2 regions of the Burkholderia sp. 10_S31 genome follow, and region 1 is predicted to be linked to the other one. Evidence: riboswitches for the same ligand, from Rfam matches in the RefSeq annotation. Region 1 holds a riboswitch; the other holds the start of a gene.

The links. Region 1 has a riboswitch for thiamine pyrophosphate ahead of AC1Z3W_RS20335 (FAD-dependent oxidoreductase). Riboswitches for the same ligand answer to the same signal wherever they lie in the genome.
Region 2: linked by a shared signal. The riboswitch ahead of thiC (phosphomethylpyrimidine synthase ThiC) and the one ahead of AC1Z3W_RS20335 (FAD-dependent oxidoreductase) in region 1 are both predicted to bind thiamine pyrophosphate.

What each region holds. Positions count from the first base shown of each region.
Region 1 is NZ_JBXOWK010000003.1:78,140-87,211, reverse strand. It holds gene thiE (thiamine phosphate synthase) at 1-173, opposite strand, end outside; gene AC1Z3W_RS20345 (thiazole synthase) at 170-985, opposite strand; gene thiS (sulfur carrier protein ThiS) at 1,025-1,222, opposite strand; gene AC1Z3W_RS20335 (FAD-dependent oxidoreductase) at 1,255-2,391, opposite strand; TPP riboswitch at 2,626-2,749, opposite strand; gene AC1Z3W_RS20330 (ABC transporter ATP-binding protein/permease) at 3,018-4,787, shown strand; gene AC1Z3W_RS20325 (SDR family NAD(P)-dependent oxidoreductase) at 4,784-5,560, shown strand; gene AC1Z3W_RS20320 (MFS transporter) at 5,755-7,017, shown strand; gene AC1Z3W_RS20315 (D-amino acid dehydrogenase) at 7,040-8,368, shown strand; gene thpR (RNA 2',3'-cyclic phosphodiesterase) at 8,466-9,032, opposite strand; partial or broken gene AC1Z3W_RS20305 (alanine:cation symporter family protein) at 9,029-9,072, opposite strand, start outside.
Region 2 is NZ_JBXOWK010000003.1:944,073-953,144, forward strand. It holds gene AC1Z3W_RS24440 (AAA family ATPase) at 1-753, shown strand, start outside; gene arfB (alternative ribosome rescue aminoacyl-tRNA hydrolase ArfB) at 750-1,154, shown strand; gene AC1Z3W_RS24450 (EAL domain-containing protein) at 1,207-2,487, opposite strand; gene AC1Z3W_RS24455 (DMT family transporter) at 2,975-3,901, opposite strand; gene AC1Z3W_RS24460 (hypothetical protein) at 4,044-4,292, opposite strand; gene AC1Z3W_RS24465 (glycine zipper 2TM domain-containing protein) at 4,518-4,733, opposite strand; gene thiC (phosphomethylpyrimidine synthase ThiC) at 4,983-6,914, opposite strand; TPP riboswitch at 7,039-7,155, opposite strand; gene AC1Z3W_RS24475 (pentapeptide MXKDX repeat protein) at 7,412-7,663, shown strand; gene AC1Z3W_RS24480 (cytochrome b/b6 domain-containing protein) at 7,759-8,391, shown strand; gene AC1Z3W_RS24485 (molybdopterin-dependent oxidoreductase) at 8,422-9,072, shown strand, end outside.

The sequences.
Region 1 (9,072 bases):
CCGGCCGACACGATCAGCACGTCGCCGTCGGCCGGCACGTCCGACGCCGCGACGCACAGCCGCCGCGGATTCGTGCCTGCCGGCCAGTCGCCGAGGCGCGCGCGAATCCGCTCGGCCGCTTCGGCCAGCTCGTCGGCGGGCGGCCAGAATGCGTCGGCGAAGCGCGCGCTCATGCGCCGCCTCCGTCCTGGTGCCAGAACGGCATCCCGACGACCGGCGTGCTCGCATGCGCGGTCTCGCGCGCATCCATCGGCCCGGCGAGGTAGGCCGCACGGCCGGCCTCGACACCCTGCGCGAACGCGCGCGCCATGATCTCCGGATGCGTGGCCTGCGACACGGCCGTGTTCAGCAGCACGCCGTCGAAGCCCCACTCCATGACCTGGCACGCGTGCGACGGCACGCCGAGCCCGGCGTCGACGATCAGCGGCACGTCCGGCAGCCGCTCGCGCAGCACGCGCAGCCCGTACGGGTTCACGACGCCCTTGCCGGTGCCGATCGGCGCGCCCCACGGCATCAGCGCCTCGCAGCCGACGTCGAGCAGGCGCCGGCCGATCACGAGATCCTCGGTGCAGTACGGCAGCACCTTGAAGCCGTCCTTGACCAGTTGCGCGGCTGCCTCGATCAGCCCGACCGGGTCGGGCTGCAGCGTGTAGTCGTCGCCGATCAGCTCGAGCTTGATCCAGTCGGTGTCGAAGACCTCGCGCGCCATGTGCGCGGTCGTCACCGCCTCGGCGACGGTCTGGCAGCCGGCCGTGTTCGGCAGCAGCGGCACCGCGTGACGCTTGAGCAGGTCGAAGAAGCCGGCCTCGGCGGTGCCGCCCGTCATCTGGCGGCGCAGCGCGACCGTCACCATCCCGGGGCGCGACGCGGCGATCGAGTCGGACAGCGATTGCAGCGACGGATAGCGCGACGTGCCGAGCAGCACGCGGCTTGCGAAGGTTTCACCGTACAGCGTCAGCGCGTCGGCGGATGTGAGGGACGTCATGTCGTTTTCCTGGAAGAGCGGGGGACGAACCGGCGGCGCTCAGCCGCCCGCGACGGGGTGCACCACGTCGAGCTTGTCGCCCGTCGCGAGCGCGCGCGCCGCATGCTGCGTGCGCGCGACGAAATTGCCGTTCAGCGCGACCGCGTACGGCGGACGTGCGCCGTATGCGGCGAGCGCGTCGGCCACCGTCGCGCCATCGGGCAGCGTCAGGGTCTGTTGGTTGATCTGGATATCCATGAGGCTGGGTCGAATTCGGTGGGCGACGCGCGTCAGGCTGGCTGGCGCGCGTCGTCGCGGTGATGAAGGAGCGTCGGCCAGCGCGCGGCATCGCGCCATGCGACGAACGCATCGGCATCGGCGAACGTGCCGCCGAGCGCGGCTTGCGCGAACGCGGCCGCCGCATGCGCGACCTCCGGCGCGATCATGAAGCCGTGCCGATACAGGCCGTTGACGGCGAGCGTCGTCGCGCCGTCCCAGATCACCGCCGGGCGGTGGTCGGGCAGCGTCGGGCGGCACTGCGCATTGAGTTCGAGGATGCGCGCCTCGCCGAACGCCGGATGCACGGAGAACGCCGCGCTCAGCAGTTCGAGCGCGGAGCGCACGCTGACGGGCGACATGTCCTCGCCCTCCACCTCGGTCGCGCCGATCACGTACAGGTCATCCTGTTTCGGCGCGATGTACAGCGGATAGCGCGGATGCAGCAGCCGCACGGGCCGCGTGAGCCCGATGCCGGGCGCGCGCACGCGCGCGACTTCGCCGCGGATGCCGCGCAGCGCGGGCAGCGCGGGTTTCGCGCCGAGCCCGCGGCAATCGATCGTGAAATGCGCGTCAGGCCGGTTCGCATCGTCGATCGTCGCGTGCCAGTGCAGTTCGACCCCGCGCTGCGCGAGGCCCGCCGCGAGTGCGCGCAGCGCCTGACGGTTGTCGAGCTGACCTTCGCGCGGCAGCATCAGGCCGCGCGCGAAGCGCCCCGCAAGCGCGGGCTCGGCCGCATCGACCTGCGCGCCGGCCAGCGCGACGAAGCCGCCGTCGAACAGCTCGGCCGGCGCATTCGCGCGCACGCGCCGCTCGAACAGCGGCGCCTCCGCGCGATCCGCGTGATGCCAGACGACGAGCGTGCCGCGATGCTGGAAGAACACCGGTTCGGGCAGTTCCGCGAGCCATTGCGGCCAGCGCGCGAGCGATGCGGCACCGAGCTCGGTGATCAGCAGCTCGGCACTCGCCGCCTCGGCGAGCGGCGCGAGCATCGCGGCCGCGACCCACGCGGCCGACTGCTCGCCGTCCGGGCCGCCGCGCTCGTACAGCGCGACGCGATGCCCGTCGCCCGCGAGCCGCCAGGCGATCAGGCGGCCGACGAGACCGCCGCCGAGTACCGCGAAATCCGGCCGGGAAGCGTGGACGTTCATCGCGCGCCCTCCCCGCAAACCGAGCCGGCCCGTGCGACGGACGTCGACGCGCGCGCGCCGTCCCGTGCCAGCGCACACGACAGCGGTTCGGGAACAGCGCAAAAAACTGAAGATTGAGCGGTCATCATTCCTTCCGTAACGCGCAAAGCGCGTACCCAAAAGGACGAAACCGGCAGCAAAGGCCGGCCGGGCGGGACTCGGGCGCTGACCATGTGGGATGGCAGCCAGCGCGGCCCGGCGGGATCAGAAACTTCCCTCGCCGGTATTACCCGGATCGGGTGCGAAGGGTCTTTCTCAGCCTCGCCGCGTTGCCCGGAATAACCCGTCGGCCGCGCTCGAAGCACCCCTGTTTCGTCGTCGGCCATTAGACCATAAAAGCGGAAAGCGCCGCAAACTGTCCCCTTGCGGCAAATTCGCCGTCGCGACGCGCCGCTCTGGCACAATGCCCGCAGGCCGGCCGCGCGAGCGGCCGGTTGCCGCGTCACCGCCGGCCTTAAGTGCCGTTTAAGACGCGCGGGCCACCATCCGGACGCCCGCCGTCAGTCGGCACCTCGTCCCGGCATGCCGTATCGCGGCGCGCGCCCGGCTTCGCCCGGCCCGCGCGCCGGCTACTCATCAGGAAGCACATGACCCAATCGATCGATCCCGTCCGCTCCGCCTCCGACGCGCCGCAGGACGAGCGCCCGGTATCCGCGTGGAGTCTCATCAAGCCCTACTGGGTGTCGTCCGAATGGAAAGTCGCATGGGGGCTGCTGATCACGATCATCGCGATCAACCTCTGCGTAGTCTGGATCAATGTCAAGCTGAACAAGTGGAACGCGCAGTTCTACAACGCGCTGCAGTCGAAGGACGTCCACGACTTCCCGAACCTGCTGATGCAGTTCTCCGCGCTCGCGTTCGGCTTCATCATCCTCGCGGTGTACGGCCGCTACCTGCGGCAGATGCTCGGGTTCCGCTGGCGCCAGTGGCTCACCGACCGCTTTCTCGGCCAGTGGCTCGGCGATCGCGCGTTCTACCGGATCGAACGCGACCGCCTCGCCGACAACCCCGACCAGCGGATCACCGACGACCTCCAGTCGTTCGCGACGACGACGCTCGCGCTGTCGCTCGACCTGCTGTCGACGGTCGTCACGCTCGTATCGTTCATCACGATCCTGTGGTCGCTCGCCGGCGCGCTGACGGTGTCGCTCGGCGCGACGCCGATCGCGATCCCCGGCTACATGGTGTGGGCAGCCGCGCTGTACGCGGTGGTCGGCTCGCTGATCATCCAGAAGGTCGGCCACCCGCTCGTGTCGATCAACTACCAGCAGCAGCGCGTCGAGGCCGATTTCCGCTTCGGGCTGATTCGCGTGCGCGAGAACGCCGAGCAGATCGCGTTCTACGAGGGCGAGAAAACCGAAACCGGCAACGCGCAGAACCTGTTCATGCGCATCCGCGACAACTGGTGGCGCGTGATGAAGTACACGAAGCGCCTCACGTTCGTGCTGAGTTTCTACGGGCAGATCGCGATCATCTTCCCGCTCGTCGTCGCGGCGCCGCGTTATTTCGCGGGCGCCTTCTCGTTCGGCGTGCTGATGCAGATCTCGTCCGCGTTCGGCACCGTCAGCGATTCGTTCTCGTGGTTCATCAACAGTTACTCGACCCTCGTCGAATGGCGCGCCACCGTCAACCGTCTGCGTGAATTCAAGCGCGTGATGGGCACCTCGCACCTGAAGGAAAGCCTGTCGCCCGCGACCGAGCACGGCGGCATCAACCTGCACTACGTCGACGCCGCGAAGCTGTCGACGTCGTCGCTGAAGCTCGCACTGCCGAACGGCAACGCGCTCGCGAACATCGGCAACGTGACGATCGAGCCCGGCTCGCGCTGGCTCGTGATCGGCAAATCGGGTTCCGGCAAGAGCACGTTCATGCGCGCGATCGCGGGCCTGTGGCCGTTCGGCGACGGCGCGATCGACGCGCCGGTCGGCGCGCGGATGATGTTCGTGCCGCAGACGAGCTACCTGCCGATCGGCTCGCTGAAGGCTGCGCTCACCTATCCGGCCGCGCCCGACGCATTCACCGACGACGCGTGCCGCGACGCGCTGCGCGCGTGCCGCCTCGAAGACTACGTCGAGCGCCTCGACGAGACCGGCCACTGGACGCGCGTGCTGTCGCCGGGCGAACAGCAGCGTCTCGCCGGTGCACGCGTGCTGCTGCACAAGCCGGACTTCCTGTTCCTCGACGAAGCGACCAGCGCGCTCGACGCCGACAACGAAGCGCGGCTCTATCACCTGTTCGCCGAGCGGCTGCCGAAGGCCGCGATCGTCAGCATTGCGCACCGCGAGTCGCTGGCCGCGTTCCATGTCGGCACGATCAACGTCGAGCGTGTGAACGACAACGACAAGGTCGCGGCGTGAGCGCACGCGCCGCGCACCTCGCACGGATCGCGCTGATCACCGGCGCAGGGTCGGGGATCGGCGCGGCGCTCGCGCGGCGGCTGGCGGCACCCGGCACCGCGCTGGCGCTGCATGCGCGCGGCGCCGACGACGCAGCCCGCAAGCGGCTCGACGACGTTGCCGCCTCCTGCACGGCGGCAGGCGCGGAATGCGTGACGCTCACCGGCGATCTCGCCGAAGCCAGCGTCGCCGCGGCACTGGTCGACGCGACCGTCGCGCGCTTCGGCGGGCTCGATCACCTCGTCGCGAACGCCGGCTTCGCGGCACGACAGACTTTTTCCGATCTTTCGCCCGACACGCTCGCGTCCGCGTTCGCGGCGATGCCCGGCGCGTTCTCCGCGCTTGCGGGCCGCGCGCGGCCGCTGCTCGAGGCGTCGGCGGCACCGCGCATCGTCGCGGTCAGTTCGTTCGTCGCACACCGCTACCGCGCCGATGCGCCGTTCGCGGCGACCGCCGCCGCGAAAGCCGCGCTCGAATCGCTGGTGCGCACCGCGGCAGCCGAGTTCGCCGCGCACGGCATCACCGTCAATGCGGTCGCCCCCGGCTTCACGCGCAAGGATCACGGCCCGAGCGACGGCAATGCGGCTGCGTGGGCTCAAGCCGAACAGGCGACGCCGCTCGGCCGGATCGCCGAACCCGACGACGTCGCCGCACTGATCGCGTTCCTGCTGTCGGACGCCGCGCGGCAAATCACCGGCCAGGTCGTGCACGTCGACGGCGGCCTGACGCTCTGACGCTCTGACGCGTCAAACATAAACATACTGCTCCTCGAGCACCAGCCATTCGCATCGCGACGCGTCGCCGATCGCTACCGTTTCCCGCACCACCCTGCATCGACCATTTTGGCGCCCCGCAGCGCGCCCGTAGAATGGTTGCCACACGGCAGCACGCCAGGCAGCACGACACGAACCGACACGGAGATGGCGAGATGCAGGCAATCCAGTGGTTTCACGAACTGTCGACGCGCGAGCGCAGGACGCTGTACGCCGGTTTCGGCGGCTACGCGGTCGATGCGTTCGACTTCATGATCTACTCGTTCCTGATTCCGACGCTGATCGCCTCGTGGGGGATGACAAAGAGCGAGGCAGGGATGATCGCGACGAGTTCACTGATCTCGTCGGCGATCGGTGGCTGGGCCGCCGGCATCCTCGCCGACCGTTACGGCCGCGTGCGCGTGCTGCAGTGGACGATCGCGACGTTCGCGCTGTTCACCTGCCTGTCCGGTTTCACGCATTCGTTCTGGCAACTGCTCGCCACGCGCACGCTGCAGGGCTTCGGCTTCGGCGGCGAATGGTCGGTCGTGACGATCATGATGGCCGAGACGATCCGCTCACCCGAGCACCGCGCGAAGGCGGTCGGCACCGTGCAGAGCAGCTGGTCGTTCGGCTGGGCCGCGGCCGCGATCCTCTACTGGGCGTTCTTCGCGCTGCTGCCCGAGCAGATCGCGTGGCGCGCGTGCTTCTGGATCGGCATCGTGCCCGCGCTGTGGATTCTCTACATCCGTCGCAACGTCAGCGATCCCGACATCTACACGGCCACCCGCCGCGCGCGCGACGAAGGCCGCGTGTCGGGCCACTTCCTCGAGATCTTCGCGCCGCAACACCTGCGCGCGACGCTGTTCGGCAGCGTGCTATGCACCGGCATGCTCGGCGGCTACTACGCGATCACGACGTGGCTGCCCACCTACCTGAAAACCGCCCGCCACCTGTCCGTGTTCAACACGAGCGGGTATCTCGTCGTGCTGATCGTCGGCTCGTTCGTCGGTTATGTGGTCGGCGCGATCCTGTCCGACCGGCTCGGCCGGCGCGCGTCGTTCATCCTGTTCGCGGTCGGCTCGTTCGCGCTCGGCATGGCGTACACGATGCTGCCGATCACCGACACCGCGATGCTGCTGCTCGGCTTCCCGCTCGGCATCGTCGTGCAGGGCATCTTCGCGGGCATTGGCGCCTACCTGTCCGAGCTGTATCCGGGCGCCATCCGCGGGTCGGGCCAGGGCTTCTGCTACAACCTCGGCCGCGGGCTCGGGTCGTTCTTCCCGATCCTCGTCGGCTCGCTGTCGCAGACGATGTCGCTCGTGAAGGCGATCGGCCTCGTCGCGGGCGCCGGCTACCTGCTCGTGATCGTCGCCGCGCTCGTGCTGCCGGAAACGCGCGGCAAGTCGCTCGTCGACGATCCGGCCGTCGTGTCCTGAACGCCCTCCCTCCGGAAACCGCATGCATGTGATCGTTCTCGGCGCCGGCGTGATCGGCGTCGCCACCGCGTGGCACCTGCGCGAAGCGGGCTGCGACGTCACCGTGATCGAGCGCGAGGCCGACGTCGCGCAGGCGACGAGCCTCGGCAACGCGGGCGTGATCGCGCCCGGCTACGTGACGCCGTGGGCTGCACCCGGGATGCCCGGCAAGATCCTCAAATACCTGTTCAAGCCCGCGTCGCCGCTGATCTTCCGGCCAACGCTCGATGCCGCGCAGTGGCGCTGGATCGCGCGCTGGCTGCGCGAATGCGAATTCGAGCGCTTCCGCGTGAACAAGCAGCGAATGCAGCGCATCGCGTACTACAGCCGCGCGTGCCTGCATGCGTTTCGCGATCGTCATCCGTTCGACTATGGCGCGAGCCGCGGCTACCTGCAGCTGCTGCGCGGCCCGTTCGACGTCGAGATGGTGCAGCCCGCGCTGAAGGTGCTGCGCGACGCCGGCATCGCGTTTCGCGAACTCGACGCGGCCGGCTGTACCGCGATCGAGCCGGGCCTGCGCTGGGCCCGGCAAGCGCCCCTCGGCGGCATCTACCTGCCCGACGACGAAGCCGGCGACTGCGCTCGCTTCACGCGCGAACTGCGTGCGCTGTGCGAAGCGAACGGCGTGACGTTCCGCTTTCGCACGGCGGTACAGGCGCTCGATGTCGAAGCCGGCAAGGTGCTCGGCATACGGATCGTCGGAGAAAACGCCGACGAGTCGCAGGATCGGGGGCGACCGGATCCACTCGCCTCGAATGACGGCGGCACGCACCGCGACGCGCGGCTCGCCGCCGACGCGATCGTCGTCGCACTCGGCGTCGACAGCGCCGGCCTGCTGCGGCCGCACGGCATCGACGTGCCGTTGTATCCGGTGAAAGGCTACTCGGCGACGCTGGCCGTCGTCGACGATGAAAAGGCACCGCGCGCCGCCCTGATGGACGAATCGCTGAAGACGGCAATCACGCGCTTCGGCCCGACGCTGCGTGTAGCGGGCACGGCGGAGCTCGGCAACCGGCATGCGGCGCTGCGCCAGCAAGCGCTCGATACGCTGATGAAGGTGCTCGACGACTGGTTCCCGCAAGCGGCCGATCGCGCGTCGGTGCGCTTCTGGGTCGGCCGCCGGCCGATGACGCCCGACGGGCCGCCGCTACTGGGGGCGAGCGGAATCGGCGGACTCTGGCTGAACGTCGGCCACGGGTCGACCGGCTGGGCGATGTCGATGGGTTCGGGGAAGGTGCTGGCGGATCTCGTCACGGGGCGGGAACCGGAGATCGATCTGGCTGGGCTGACGCTCGCGCGCTACGGGCGGTAGCCTGGACTGAAGGCAGCAGCGTCGAAGCGCCGCGCCGGAACAGCTGCGTGGAGCCTGACGAGAATGGCGGCCGTTCGCCGTATGTCGCCGGAACGCTTCATTGCGCCCCCGCGCCGTCCGCCCGCGCAATCGGCGCCGACACGATCGGCCGATGCGACACGCCTTCGTTCGACAGCCGGCTTTCGAACAGCGTGAGCGCGTCGAACCGCAGCGCGACCGGCCGCCCCACCGCGCCGCCGTGCGCCGGCTGCCCGACCGCGTCGTGCGGCAGCCGCGCGAGCGTTACGTGCGGACGGAACGGCCGCCGGTCGGCCGGCACGCCGAGCTCGCGCAATGTTGCCGACAGCGCGGCATTCAACGCCTCGCATGCCGGCACGGCAGCCAGTTCCGCGACGATCAGCCGGGCGCGCGGCAGGCTCGGCCACCACGCGATCCGTTCGACCGGCATCGACGGCAGCGGATGCGCGGCCGCGAGCGCCGGCATGCACGCGGCCAGTGCGTCGCAGCGCGCCCGTTCGATCGCGCCGACGAACGCAAGCGTCACATGCAGCTGTGCGGGCAGCGGACGCCGCGCGCCTCGGGTGACCGGCAACGCATGCAGCGCATCGCGCGACGCCGCATCGGGCATCAGCGCGACAAACACGCGCAGCCGGTCACCGTTCATGACGCGCGCACCGCCACGCGCACGGTATTGTCCGCATCGG
Region 2 (9,072 bases), 870 kb from region 1:
CGCCGCGGCGACGTGCAGGCCGCGCTCGATGCGTTGCCGATGGACGATACCGCTGCCGCGTCGTTTCATGACGACGCGGGCGATACGCTTGCTGCATCGACGGTCGTGCGGCTCGCGCATCGGTTCGGCGCGTACCTTGATGCCTTGCGCACCGCGTTGTCCGAGCCGGTGCCCGATCCGCTGCCCTTGTTCGATGCGCTCAACCGCTTCCGGATCCTGTGCGCGACGCGCACGGGCTCGCGCGGCGCCGAGCACGTCAATGCGCTGGTGGCCACGCACGTGCGACATGCCGCGCGCGTGCCGCTCGCGGTCGGCGCACACTGGTTCACCGGGCGGCCCATCATGGTGACGCGCAACGATTATGCGTTCGGGCTGTTCAATGGAGACATCGGCATCGCGTTGCCGGACGCGAACGGCGTGCTGCGCGTGTGGTTCCGGCGCGCGGACGGCACCGCGCGCGCCGTGTCGCCGGCCGCGCTGCCGCCGCACGAAACGGCGTTCGCGCTGACGGTCCACAAATCGCAGGGCTCCGAATTCGACGAGGCCGCGCTGGTGCTGCCGGCGTCGTTCGGGCGCGTGCTCACGCGCGAGCTCGTCTATACCGCCGTTACGCGCGCACGCACGCGCGTGCAGGTGATCGGCCCGCGACGCGTGCTGGCGCAGGCGGTCGCGACGCGCACACAACGCGATTCGGGGCTGGCGGCCCGCGTCGACGAGGCGCTCGCGCGGCGAAGCAAGGAGACGTCGCGATGATGATCCGCTACACGCTCGATCCGGCCGAAGTCGAATGGACCGCCGTGCGCGCCCAGGGCGCCGGCGGGCAGAACGTCAACAAGGTGTCGAGCGCGATTCACCTGCGCTTCGACATCCGCGCGTCGTCGCTGCCGCCCGTCATCAAGGAGCGGCTCCTCGCGCTGTCCGACCAGCGCATCACGCGCGACGGCATCGTCGTGATCAAGTCGCAGGAATACCGCACCCAGGAGAAGAACCGCGAGGCAGCGCTCGCGCGGCTCGATGCGTTGATCGGCAGCGTCGCGTTCACGCCGCGTGCGCGTGTCGCGACACGGCCGACGCGCGCATCGAAGGAGCGGCGGCTCGAACACAAGTCGCGGCGCAGCATGGTGAAGTCGGGAAGAGGCAAGGTGATCGACTGACGAAAGGCCGAACCGGCCAGGGCGGCGGGCGGATCCGTACCGCCCGCGCTCGCTACCGCATCACGGTGCCCGCGCTGTCGAGCACGAAGTCGACGCAGAACACGACGAGGCGACTTTGCGCGCGAATCGCGACGGCGGCCGTATAGCAGTCGCGGCCTTCGGTCAGCGAGAAGTGCGGGCCCATCAGCGCGACGCGTCCCGGCGCCGCGATCGCGCGCTGGAAGTACGGACGCCGCGACCAGTTGCTGTGCGTCTCCGGGAACAGCGGCGCGAGCCGTGCGCCGCTCGCCTGGCCGTCGTCGGGGCGCGCGCCGATCGACGGCAGGAACTGTTCGCCGATTTCGTCCGTCACGAACACGCGGCGCGCGGCCGGCACCGCGAATACGCGCTGCGCGGCGTCGTTCAGATTGCCGCTCGCGGAAAACGCGGCCGCGCCGGCGAGCACGAGCCGCTCGATCGCGTCGAAGCCCGGCTGCTCGGCGACCGCCGGTGTATGCCGCTGCGCGATGAATCGTTGCCACGCGGCGTCGAGCATTGCGGGCGCCGCTGCGCTCGCATATGCGATCGACGCATCGGGCTGGCCGAACTGGAAGCCCTGGACGAAATCGATATCGGCCTCCATCAGTGCCTGCAGCGCATCGTCGCTTTCGACGCCCTCGGCGAGCACCATCGCGCCGGCCTGGTGGAGCATCGATACCAGGTGATGCATGATGCGGCGATCGTCGGCCGACGAGTTCGCGCGCTCGACGAGCGATCGATCGAGCTTGACGATATCGGGCCGGGTGCGCCACACGCGGTCGAAATTCGAGAATCCGGTGCCGAAGTCGTCGATCGCGATCAGGAAGTCGCGATGCTGGATCATGTCGATCGTGCGGGCGAGCGCGGCTTCGTCGCGCGCCGGTTGCTCGACAACTTCCAGCACGATGCGGTTCGGCGGCAGTGCGAAATGCCGGCACAGTGCCTCGACGAATTCACGCTGTACGAGGCCCGAATCGAGTACGCGCGGCGTCACATTCAGGAACAGCCAGCCGTCGCCGATACCTTGCGCAACGAAGTTGGCCGTGTGCAGGCAGCGGGCGAGCCGGTCGAGCAGCAGCGCATCGGCAGCAGCGCGCGTCCTGTCGAACAGCGCGACCGGCGACACCAGCGTGCCGTTCTCGTCCACGACGCGCAGCAGCGCTTCATAGCCGACCACGCGCTTGTGCGTGATCGACAGCACGGGTTGAAACACGCTGCGCAGCGTCGTGTCGCGATACGTGGCGATCCAGCCGCTGGGCGTCGGTGTCAGGCGTTCGAGCAGGGAATCGAGCGAGATGTCGCGGGCGGGCTTCATGTCAACGGTGCCCTGCGGCGATCGGGGGGGCGGTGTCGTGCCGCCACGCCGAAGCCGTCGCACGCGCAGGTGGACGCGAAAGAACGTGGAGCATCGTAACCGCCTTCTGCGGATGAGTGTTTCGAGTGTAACGGGATTAGCGCGGTGCGCGTATCAGGGTAACTCCAGACGCAAACGCTACACTGACGCGCGAGCGGGGCTGTCCGTCTGGAGCGTGCACCATGCAGCAGCAGTCGCCGACTGTCCACGCGGCGATAGCGCCGCGTGTGTCGCGCGCATTGCGTGCGACGAATGCGAGAAATTCGGAAAGCGGCGGAATGCCGGCGCCGCTGCGCAACCGTGCGCGATCATCGGCATCGGGTGAAGAACGACATGCTCCGGCACGCGCCGGTCGATGGGCGGCGTTCGAAGACCGAAGGCTGGCGGCCGGCGCTTCGCCGGCAACGGGCAACGGGCGGTCGTCGGCTGAGCGAGCCGCGTATGCCGCTCAGGCCGCCTCGCCGCCCCGTGGGCGGAGCCCGGGAATCCGCTTGATCACGCCGGTCGCAAGCGCGGTGCCGACGAGCACGATCGCGCAGCCTTCGATCATCACGACCGATACGTGTTCGCCGAGGAACAGTGCACCCCACAGCAGGCCGAACACCGGGATCACGAACGTCACGGTAATCGCGCGGGCCGGGCCGACGTGCGCGATCAGATAGAAGAAGATGAAATACGCGATGCCCGTACAGGCGATGCCGAGCGCGAGCACGGCCCCCCACGCATGCGTGCTGACGGCCGCCGCCGGCCACGTCGCGATCGCGAACGGCAGCAGCAGCACGGTCGAGCCGATCATGCTGCCGGTCGCGTTGACGAGCGGATCGACGCCGCTCAGCTTGCGCTTCGTATAGTTGGCCGCGATGCCGTACAACAGCGTCGCGCCGAGCGCCGCGGCGGCGGCCAGTGCGGTCGCGCTGGCGCCGGTGCTGCCGTGCGCGTTCGCGATCTGATCCCACACGAGCGTGAGCACGCCGGCAAAGCCGATCACGAGGCCGAGCGCGCGCGGCAGCGACAGCTTGTCCTTCAGCCACAGGTACGCGACGAGCGCGCCCCACAGCGGCGTCGTCGCATTGATCACCGAGGTCACGCCGGCGGACAGCGTCAGTTCGGCATAGGCGAACAGGCAGAATGGTGCGCCCGAGTTCAGTACGCCGACGACGAACAATGGCCACGCGTGCCGGCGCAGCCGCGCGCCGAGGTCGGCGGGCTTGAAGCGCGTCAGCGCGAGGCCCGTCAGGAACAGCGCGCCGATACCCACCCGCAGCGCCATCAGCGGCGCGACGCCGAATTCGGCAACGCCGATCCGGATGAACAGGAACGACGCGCCCCACAGGGCAGCGAGGACGGTCAGCAGAAGGGCGTTCTTGGGTGACATCGAGCGTGGCGGGCGAGGGGACGGGATGCGGTGAATCTTACACCGCGTTACCGCACCGTCGTTTCACGATCGGATGAAACGACAAGAAACGAGAACTCCGCCTGCCGCCGACGCGAACCGGCCGGATGGCCGGCACGGCCGCTCAATGATGGTGCCGGCCGCCGCGTCCGCCAAACCCGAAGTTCAGCGACAGCGCGGGGCCCCAATAACCCCCCCATGCCGGGGCATATGCAGGGGCCGGATAGTAGTACGCGGGGCCGGGGTCGACATACACGGGCGCGGGCTGTACCGGCGCCGCCGCGTAATAGCCGGACGGATAGTAGCCGTAAGGGTAATAACAGCCGGCGAGTGTCGCGCACGCGAGCGTCGCGGCGACGAGGGTCCTGTTCATGATGTCTCTCCGGCGGCGCCGGCAATCGGCAGATGCTTAAGCTTAGGCCGCATGGAGGCAACACGGTGCGCAAAACGGTAACGGATCATTTCGGGGCATCGCCCCGGAGCGCCCGGGCGACCGCTACCGCCAGATGCGAAAACGGCGCTTCCGCACCGCGGAAACGCCGTCTGGCCGAAACCGAAACGCGCCGCGCAGCGTGCGGCACGCGGGCGCCGGGCCGGCTTACTTGCCGACCTGGTTGCCGATGATGCCGCCCGCTGCCGCGCCGCCCAGCGTCGACAGCGCGTTACCGCCGATCGCCGCGCCGGCGACGCCGCCGACACCCGCCCCGATGGCCGTATCGCGCTGGCGCCGCGTCATCGAATCGCATGCCGACAGGCTTGCCACCGTTGCGACGAGCAGAGCGCATACCCCAAAACGCCGAATCGAGTAACTCATGATCATTGTCCTTGTGGTAGTGAATGGAGGACGCGCGACCGGCTGACGGCCACACACAACCCCAATCTACCCGCCGCCCCGAGGGGCTGCTGTAAGGACTTGTTAAGGCTCGGACGGTTTCGTAATCAATTGTTTCCCCTGCGCCAGCAGGCATGCGGGATGCGGCCGCGCGCGCAAAAAAGCCCGCTCGAAAGCGGGCTTCCTGCAGCGCGTCACGATGCGATCCGTTTGGCGGACCGCAGCGTTCGCTTACTGACGATGATAGATCTCGGCACCGGTCTTCACGAACTCGACCGCCTTGACTTCCATCCCCTTCTTCAGCGCCTCGGTTTCCGACACGCCCTGCTGCGCCGCGAATTCGCGCACGTCCTGCGTGATCTTCATCGAGCAGAAGTGCGGGCCGCACATCGAGCAGAAGTGCGCGACCTTTGCCGAATCCTTCGGCAGCGTCTCGTCGTGGAATTCGCGCGCCTTGTCCGGATCGAGGCCGATGTTGAACTGGTCTTCCCAGCGGAACTCGAAGCGCGCCTTCGACAACGCGTTGTCGCGCACCTGCGCGCCCGGGTGACCCTTGGCGAGGTCGGCCGCGTGCGCCGCGAGCTTGTACGTGATGATCCCTTCCTTCACGTCGTCCTTGTTCGGCAGCCCGAGGTGCTCCTTCGGCGTCACGTAGCACAGCATCGCGGTGCCGAACCAGCCGATCATCGCGGCGCCGATGCCCGACGTGATGTGATCGTAGCCCGGCGCGATGTCGGTGGTCAGCGGCCCGAGCGTGTAGAACGGCGCTTCCTTGCACCAGTCGAGCTGGAGATCCATGTTCTCCTTGATCAGCTGCATCGGCACGTGGCCGGGGCCTTCGATCATCACCTGCACGTCGTGCTTCCACGCGATCTGCGTGAGTTCGCCGAGCGTCTTCAGTTCGCCGAGCTGCGCTTCGTCGTTCGCGTCGTAGATCGAGCCGGGGCGCAGGCCGTCGCCGAGCGAGAAGCTCACGTCGTACGCCTTCATGATCTCGCAGATCTCTTCGAAGTGTTCGTACAGGAAGCTTTCCTTGTGATGCGCGAGGCACCACTTCGCCATGATCGAGCCGCCGCGCGACACGATGCCGGTCATCCGGTTCGCGGTGAGCGGCACGTACTGCAGGCGCACGCCCGCGTGGATCGTGAAGTAGTCGACGCCTTGCTCGGCCTGCTCGATCAGCGTGTCGCGGAAGATTTCCCAGGTCAGGTCCTCGGCCTTGCCGTTGACCTTTTCGAGCGCCTGGTAGATCGGCACCGTGCCGATCGGCACCGGGCTGTTGCGGATGATCCACTCGCGCGTTTCATGGATGTGCTTGCCGGTCGACAGGTCCATCACCGTATCGCCGCCCCAGCGGATCGCCCACGTCATCTTGTCGACTTCCTCGCCGATCGACGACGTGACGGCCGAGTTGCCGATGTTCGCGTTGATCTTCACGAGGAAGTTGCGGCCGATGATCATCGGCTCGGATTCCGGGTGGTTGATGTTCGCGGGGATGATCGCGCGGCCGCACGCTACTTCCGAGCGCACGAATTCCGGCGTGATCTCGGCCGGCGCGTTCGCGCCGAAAGCCGCTGCGCCGAACGCCTGGCCCGGGTGCTGGCGGCCCATCATCGCGGCGAGCTTCGCGCCGTTCGGGCCGCTCGCCTTCAGGCTCTCGAGGTACTCGGCGCGGCGCTGGTTCTCGCGGATCGCGATGTATTCCATTTCCGGCGTGATGATACCCTGGCGCGCATAGTGCATCTGCGTGACGTTCTTGCCGGCCTGTGCGCGGCGCGGGTTGCGGTGCAGGCCCGGGAACCGCAGGTCGGCGGTGGCCGGGTCGGCCGCGCGCTCGAGGCCGTACTGGCTCGACAGGCCGCCGAGCACTTCGGTGTCGCCGCGCGCTTCGATCCAGCCCTGACGCAGCGCGGCCAGGCCCGCGCGGATGTCGATCTTCGCGTCCGGATCGGTGTAGGGGCCCGACGTGTCGTACACGTAGATCGGCGGATTCTTCTCGCCGCCGAAGCCGGTCGGCGTGTCGGCCTGCGTGATTTCACGCATCGGTACGCGGATGTCGGGCTGCGAGCCGGTTACATAAACCTTGCGGGAATTCGGCAGCGGGGCGACGGCCGCGGCATCGACATGAGCGTCGGCGGACAGAAACTTCGGATTGGCGTTCATGCAATCTCCTGTGTGAGCGCCGGACACGCGCTTCGGCGCTTGCCCGGAGCCCTTGACGAATGTGGGGCTCGAGCTAAGCAGGAGACGAGGTTTGGTGAGGCGGCGGATTTCGTCAGAAGGATGGCGGCGAAATCCGTACGCTTCCCTGCGCTGGCATTATCCAGATCAGGTTCAAAGGGTATTTCTCACCCGCAATGCCGGTTGTTTGACCGAACGCATTGCAGGACCCCCGCGTTAGCAAGGGCACACGATACACCGGCTTCGCGGCGGTTTCAACCGGGGGCAGATCCGATGCGGCGGTGCAGCCGCAGCATCGCGGGCGGTGCGCGCGGCTGTCGCCCGGCCGCCAGCGCGCCCGCCGGGGCGAAGCGGTGCAGCATCGCGGCCGTTCGGTTCCGGCCGAAAGCGTCGGCTAAAAAAAATTTCAACACGGCTGTCATTTCCGGCGTCCACGTCCGTCTATTCGGCTCCTTAAACCCATGTATCGGAGAAATGTCATGAAAAACGGAATCCTGGTCGCCTGTGTCGCCGCTATCGCGATGGTTGCCACGAGCGCTTATGCGCAGAGCGACGCGATGTCGAAGGACGGCATGTCGATGTCGAAGGACGCGATGGGCCACGACGCGATGGCGAAGGACGGCGCGATGAAGAAGGGCGCCATGAAGAAGCATGCGATGAAGAAGGACGCGATGTCGCACGACGCGATGGGCAAGGCGATGTCGGGCGACAAAATGGCGCCGTCGAACTGACGCAGGCGGGCCGGTCGGGTGGTGCGTGCATCGCATCGCCCGACGTCTCGCATCGAGTGCGTTTGCATCATCCCCGCATCCTCTGAGGCTCCACCATGCAAACCGTTCCCGCCACCGGTCGCGACGCGGCGTCACCGCCCGCGCGCCCGATCCATCCGCCGTGGGTGCGCGTGAGTCACTGGCTCAACGCGCTCGCGGCCATCGTGATGGCGCTGTCCGGCTGGCGCATCTACGATGCGTCGCCGATCTATCCGCCGTTCGCGTTTCCTCACGGCATCACGCTCGGCGGCTGGCTGGGCGGTGCGCTGCAATGGCATTTCGCGGCGATGTGGCTGCTCGCCGCCAACGGGCTGTTCTACCTGGCGATGTCGATCGCGACCGGGCGCTTCGCGCGCATGCTGCTGCCGGTCACGCCGGCGTCCGTCTGGCGCGACCTGCGTGCCGCACTGCGCGGGCGGCTGTCGCATGACGACCTCGGCGTCTACAACGCGGTGCAGCGCGCTGCGTACCTGGTCGCGATCGCCGATCTCGTCGTGCTGGTGCTGTCGGGGCTCACGATTTGGAAGTCCGTGCAGTTTCCGCTGCTGCGCGACCTGTTCGGCGGCTACGACATGGCGCGCGCCGTGCATTTCTGGGCGATGTCGCTGCTGGTCGCATTCTTCGTCGTGCACGTCGCGATGGCGCTGCGCGTGCCGCGCTCGCTGCTCGCGATGCTGCGCGGGCGCTGACCCGCAGCGTGCGGACAAAAGGAAATCATCATGTCGGAATCCGAAAGCACACGCGACCGTTCGCGCTGGACGCTCGATCGCACGTCGCTCGAACTCGACGTGCGCCGCACGCTCGAGATGCCGTCGCGGCGGCTCTTCAATCGCCGCATCCTGACGCTCGGCGGCTTGACGATGCTGACCGGCTGCACGCTGCAGGACGACGCGTCGGTCAACACGTTTCTCGAGCGGGTATCGCGGCTGAACGATCGCGTGCAGGCCTGGCTCTTCAGCGGCGAGCGGCTCGCGCCGACCTATACCGAAGCCGACATCACGCGGCCGTTCCCGTTCAACGCGTACTACGGCATCGACGAGGTGCCGCACGTCGACGCGGCGACGTACCGGCTCGTGCTGTCGGGCCGCGTGACGGGCAAGCGCGTGTGGACGCTCGACGAGCTGTATGCGCTGCCGCATGAGGAGCAGATCACGCGGCACATCTGCGTGGAAGGGTGGAGCGCGATCGGCCGCTGGGGCGGCACGCCGTTCGGCGCATTCCTGGCGCGCGCCGGCGCCGATACGCACGCGAAATACGTCGGCTTCAAATGCGCGGACGATTACTACGAAAGCATCGACATGCCGACCGCGCTGCATCCGCAGACGCTGCTTGCATTCGACTACGACGGCCGTCGCCTGCCGCCGGAATTC